2 regions of the Priestia sp. ABM2_011 genome follow, and region 1 is predicted to be linked to the other one. Evidence: riboswitches for the same ligand, from Rfam matches in the RefSeq annotation. Region 1 holds a riboswitch; the other holds the start of a gene.
The links. Region 1 has a riboswitch for glycine ahead of gcvT (glycine cleavage system aminomethyltransferase GcvT). Riboswitches for the same ligand answer to the same signal wherever they lie in the genome.

Region 1 (3,202 bases):
TGTTACGCCGTCTGCTGCAGGGATTTCTACCACTTCAATGTATTGACCCTTCGCATACGTTTTTAACACATCTTTTGACTCAGGGTGAACGGCCGCAGAGACAAGTACTTTTTTCTTTTTCGTTTGACCCGCACTGAGCATAGCGGCTTCTGCTAAAGCAGTTCCTCCGTCATACATAGAAGAATTGGCCACGTCCATCCCCGTTAACTCACAAATCATTGTTTGAAATTCAAAGATGGCCTGAAGTTCTCCTTGAGAAATTTCCGGTTGATACGGAGTATAGGCCGTATAAAATTCCGAACGAGAAATAACATGATCAACAATAACCGGCATGTAATGATCGTAAACTCCTGCTCCTAAAAAAGAAGCATAGTCTTTTAAATGAGCATTTTTAGCAGCCATATTATTTAATTCTTTTAACAGCTGAGGCTCTGAAGCCGCTTTTTTAATATTGTATTCTCCTTGAAAACGAACGCGCTGCGGAATATCTGAAAATAAATCACCAACAGATGAAACACCAATTGCTGCTAACATTTGCTGCTGATCTTGTTCTGTCATTGGTAAATAGCGATGTAACATGTTAAATTCCTCCCCAAAGCTTACTTTGAACGTTTATAAAAAGGTGTTGAAACCACTTTTGCTTTTAAGCGTTTTTTCCGAACCTGCACTTCCACTTCTTGACCAAGCTCTGTATACTCTGCTGATAATAGCGCTAAACCGATGTTTTTCTTTAATGTCGGTGACTGTGTACCTGTTGTCACAAATCCAATTTGTTCTTCATCTGCAAATACTTCGTAACCGTGTCTTGGTATACCTTTATCAATCATTTCAATTCCTACCAGCTTACGAGGTGCCCCGCTTTCACGCTGTTCTTTTAAAACTTCTTTTCCAATAAAGCTGTCTTTGTTCGTCTTTACTGCAAATCCAATTCGAGCTTCAATGGGCGTAATATCTTTTGAAAGCTCTTGGCCATATAAAGCCAAAGTAGCTTCAAAACGAAGCGTATCACGAGCGCCTAGTCCGCAAGGCAACACCCCGTCCTCACTTCCTGCTTCTAAAATAGCCGTCCACAAGTGAGAGGCGTCAGCTGAAGAACAATAAATTTCAAAACCATCTTCTCCGGTATATCCAGTACGTGAAACAAGAGCATTTACATTCGCTACTTCTACATCATCAGCAAATGTAAATGGCTTTAATGAAGCTAAATTTTCATTCGTTAACGTTTGTAAAACTTTTTCTGCTAAAGGACCTTGTAATGCTAGCTGCGCAGTTTCATCAGATTGATTAACGAGCGTTACATCTCCTTGCTTGTGAGACACAAGCCACTCATAGTCTTTTTGAATATTAGCAGCGTTTACTACCAGCAAATACTCTTGATCTGCTTTTTTGTAAATCAGCAAATCATCTACCGTGCCTCCGTCTTCATAACACATAGCCGTATACTGCGCTTTTCCATCTACAAGGGTAGAAACGTCATTTGTCATCGTATGCTGAAGAAAAGCTAAGCTATCAGCTCCTGTCACAAGAATTTCTCCCATATGAGAGACATCAAAAAGACCTGCCTTTGTACGTACAGCTTCATGCTCTTCTTTAATAGAAGAAAATTGAACGGGAAGAGCCCATCCTCCAAAATCAATTGTTTTGGCACCATATTTTTGATAGGTATCATAAAGCGGCGTTTTGTGTAATTCTGTTGTCATATTTATGTCCTCCTCTTTTTCACGTGAAACTTTTCATAACGGGGAGTTTTCAAATAGTGTGGGAATCACTATGTATCCAAACAAAAAAGGACAGAAAACCCCCTACTGTATTTAGTAGGAAGTCTCTGTCCTTTTCACCTGAAAGTTTACCTATAAACGAATAGGTTTGCCTCGTGGGTGGTCTATAAACGCATAGACACTCTCCAGAGCTGCGTCAAACAAGAGTCTTTTTGCCTGAGAGATTCACAATTTTATTGCTTGCTCCTTCGGCGCTACATTCAAGTAGTCTCTCCCCGTGTCGTCATTCGCTTCTATAAAGTTGGTAAAGTTGGGCATACTACTGAAAGATGTATTTATCTTTATTCACACAATCATTTGTAAAGTGCTAATCTATTTTCTTTTTCAAATTTTCTAAATATATTTTTATCCTACCTGATTCTTATCATTTGTTCAATAAAAATTTTTTACAAAGGAGCATTTTTATCATGAAAGTGAAATTAAACATCGATGAAACATGGGAAGCAGCCTTCTCAACTAAATTGGAGCAAGACGGCCCTTGGTCTGCATGGGATTTGTATAAACTTGCCTATGAAATAGAAGACCAAACGCTTATCTCAGAATTTGAAGGACTACAAAGCCCAAAACATCTAGCCGATTTAACGCCGCTTCCTCATCAGCTCGAAGTAGCCAAACAAGTAGTCGAAACAATGAATGGGAAAGCCATTTTAGCAGATGAAGTAGGACTAGGGAAAACGATTGAAGCAGGGTTAATTTTGAAGGAATATATGATTCGCGGGCTTGTTAAAAAAGTTCTCATTTTAGTTCCAGCTTCGCTTGTTTCACAGTGGGCTATGGAATTGAATCAAAAATTTTATATTCCCGCGGTCCCTCAAAGAAAATCATATGTGTGGGATCAGTGTGACATCGTTGTGTCTTCAATTGATACAGCAAAACGTTCTCCTCATCGAGAAATTGTGCTAGAACAAGACTACGACCTCATCATCATTGATGAAGCTCATAAACTTAAAAACAACAAAACAAAAAACTATGAATTTGTTCAAAGCCTGAAAAAGAAATTTTGTCTGTTGCTAACCGCAACACCGATTCAAAATCGAATTGAAGAAATTTTCAACTTAGTCTCTCTTTTAAAGCCTGGCCATCTCGGCAATAAAGACTATTTTGAAGAATTATTTTCTGCTAAAAAACGCTCTTTGCAAAACGATGAGCACTTAAAAGAGCTTGTTAACAAAGTTATGATTCGAAATCGCCGCCATGATACGGGTATCGAATGGACGAAGCGAATTGTTCAAACCATTCCTGTTGAATTTTCACCGAAAGAACGCGAGCTATACGATGCGATTACGTCTTTTAAAGGAAACGGACTGCACCCTTCAAGTGCTTTTTCAATTTTAACCCTGCAGCGAGAGGCCTGCAGCAGCCGTGAAGCGGTGTATATGACATTAAAAAACATGCTGGAACGTCAGGAAGATCAAAACAGCGCA
Region 2 (3,202 bases), 3.9 Mb from region 1:
TTGACGGTTTTATCAGTTACCTGTCGATATTGATCTTGAGAAATATTAGGCAGCATCACTCTTGAAACTATAAACATTAGCGTCAGTACGGTACAAATAAGAAGCACATTAATCGTGAAGATTTTCCAAAACGTATGAGATTTAAACCATTTCATGTTTGTTCACCTTAATTCAATGAAGTCTACCTCCATTGTACTGCAAAATGAAAACTTTTCCATGTAAATGATAGAATTCCACCTTTAGACATAGAAGAAAAGCATTTGGTTCTACATTACTATCAGAAAACTATGAGCTTTTTCACTGTATTTTCTGCTAAAACTTTTTTAGGGTTCTTATATAAACTTTGCTTACTGCATTTTCTTCATACAGTAGAAATCAATTATTTATCTTCCAATAAAAAGACCCCATCACGAAATGATGAGGTCACCCATTTACTATTTCTTCTTCCTTCTAGCCCCGTAAAAACCAAATAAGAGAATAAACCAAACGGGTGTCAACAATAAGGCTGGGCGCGTCGCATCAGAAAACAGCATAATAATAAGAATCACTGCAAACAACGCTAGCACAACATAGTTTATAAATGGTGTTAACGGTGCTTTGAATGTTGATGCTGCATGCAGCTGCGGACGCGTTTTTTTATATCTTAGATGGCAAATCAAAATGATACTCCACACCCAAATGAAACAAATAGCGCTGATGGTTGTTACGATGCCAAAAGCTTGATCTGGTATCAGTTTGCTTAACAAAGCTCCCGCCGAGATAACCAGCGTAGATACAAACAATCCGTTGCTTGGTACGTGGTTTTTGTTCAGTTTTGCAAACGTAGATGGCCCTTGGTCATTTTTACTTAAGTTATATAAGATACGGCTTGTTGAAAACATTCCGCTATTACAAGCAGAAGCGGCTGAAGTTAATACAACAAAATTAATAATTCCAGCAGCAAGCGGAATTCCGACTAAACTAAAGGTTTTAACAAATGGGCTTTCTGCTGCATTCAATTCCATCCACGGGTTAATAAATAAAAGGACGATAAGCGCTCCAACATAGAAAAATAAGATTCGCAGCGGAATTTTATTAATGGCCGATGGAATATTTTTTTGGGGATTTGATGTTTCCGCTGCCGATACCCCTACCAATTCAACCCCGACGTATGCGAAAATAACCATTTGGAATGAAAGTAAGAAACCTGAAACACCGTTTGGAAACAGTCCTCCATGATTCCAAAGATTTTGAACCGTAACGGATCCTGCATCTGTTTTAAATCCGATTACCAGTAAAATAACGCCAATAACAATTAACGCAAGAATCGTAATAACCTTTATTAAAGCAAACCAAAACTCTAATTCTCCAAATAATTTTACGGTTAATAAGTTAAGTCCTAATAAAATGATTACACAAATAAGTGCAGGAATCCACTGAGGAATATTGAACCAATATTTCACATATACGCCAACGGCAATCACATCAGCCATAGCTGTCATGATCCAGCAAAACCAGTACGTCCACCCTGTGACAAATGAAGCCCATGGTCCAAGATACTCTTCAGCAATATCTGTTAACGATTGATAACCTGCTTTAGACAGCAGTAGTTCTCCTAGCGCTCTCATCACAAAGAAAAGCGCAATACCCACAATTAAATAAGCAAAGATGATAGAGGGACCTGCAAGCTGTATGGCTTTACCAGAACCTAAAAATAATCCCGTCCCAATGGTTCCTCCAATCGCGATTAGCTGAACATGACGATTGGATAAATCCCTCTTTAATTCTCGTTGTTCCAACTCTAACTCCTCCTAACAATAAAACCTTTGATGCGATCGTGCGGACTACAAAATAAAGTCCAATAAAAAAAGAGATTGGATGCGCTCCAATCTCATGGTCATAAGAATAACAAATATTATGGTACATGCTACCAATTAGTAACATGCCAAATAAATATCCGGTACTCTTCTGTCCTTTTGCCTGAGATTGTGAACCCTTCGGCGTCGCGAAACTATCGCGATCTCTCCAGAAGCTGCTCCTGCTATAGTGTGATCCATAGCAATCATAGCTTTCTACGTATTAAATTTTTCGATCAAGATAATGACTGTCGAATAGTTGTTTATTCTAATACCAGTTGGATGCTTTGTCAACAAGAAAGATGACTTTCATTTATTTACCTTCTTCGAAAGAAGGTAATGAAACAGGTTCAATCGTCAACTTAGTATCCTTTTCTACATGCTACCTGAGTCCCTGCGGAAACCTAAATACGTTAAATGGATCGTACTTTTTATTTACTCTTTCTAACCGCTCTGCGTTGTCTCCAAAATACTCATACTCGTAGTTTCTAAGGTTGCTGATAGGGAAATTCACATAGGAGCCTTTCGTAATACGTTTAATATATTGAAATCGCTTATACAGCCACTCTCTGTTTGCTCGTGCAAACGCATCGTCTGTCCATATAGATTGAAAGCCCAGAATATATCTAGCGTTTCTGTAAAAGAAGGCCGTTTCTCTGTTACCAACACTGCGAATTTCTCCTCCTAGTGCATAAAAAGAAATCGCGGCGTAAACGGACCCTTCTGCTGGACGCTGTATGAGATCTGCAAGATTTTCAAGCTGGCCAACTGAATAACTTCTTTGCACAAATCTTCCCGTTGACTTAAATTTTTCAGAAGGAGGATAGGTTGCTTCTATCTTTTGTACCGCTTCAAGAAAAGATAATGACTGTAGCTCGACTCGGAACCCCTCCACCTCTGCAAAAGGCTGCAAGATCTTTCGAGCTCTTTCTGGAGATCCGTAAAAGAAGCCGTTCGCAAATATGCCCAATCCTTCTCCTTCTGCATTATAAAAACTGGCAACTAGCGTCATACGTTTGTCCAATTCAGGCAGCCAGCTTTGCCATATATTCATCACTTGTACCTGTTTTTCTCTTGTAGTACCTACATAAAAGAAGCGAACAAGCGTCACAGAGCTGTTCGTCGGTTTTGGAAGCTGAAACGTCATGCTTGCCACAACGCCAAAATTACCGCCACCAGCACCTCGGCATGCCCAAAAAAGATCCGCGTTACACGATTTGTTTGCTTTAATAATCTTTCCTTCATAATTGACCAACTCTAGCTCTATCAAGCTGTCACAGCCTAATCCGTAAAGTCTGCTCGAAAGCCCCCAGCCTCCTCCGAGCGTAAAGCCAGACACCCCAACAGTCGGACACGTTCCTCCTGGA

Region 2: another riboswitch for glycine. It lies ahead of ACXAE4_RS25960 (amino acid permease); the one in region 1 lies ahead of gcvT (glycine cleavage system aminomethyltransferase GcvT).

The regions. Positions count from the first base shown of each region.
Region 1 covers NZ_JBSWUB010000001.1:1,031,536-1,034,737, reverse strand. The annotation lists gene gcvPA (aminomethyl-transferring glycine dehydrogenase subunit GcvPA) at 1-579, opposite strand, end outside; gene gcvT (glycine cleavage system aminomethyltransferase GcvT) at 600-1,700, opposite strand; glycine riboswitch at 1,913-2,005, opposite strand; gene ACXAE4_RS05500 (DEAD/DEAH box helicase) at 2,186-3,202, shown strand, end outside.
Region 2 covers NZ_JBSWUB010000001.1:4,927,382-4,930,583, forward strand. The annotation lists gene ACXAE4_RS25955 (PAS domain-containing sensor histidine kinase) at 1-155, opposite strand, end outside; gene ACXAE4_RS25960 (amino acid permease) at 435-1,778, opposite strand; glycine riboswitch at 1,938-2,018, opposite strand; gene ACXAE4_RS25965 (FAD-binding oxidoreductase) at 2,218-3,202, opposite strand, start outside.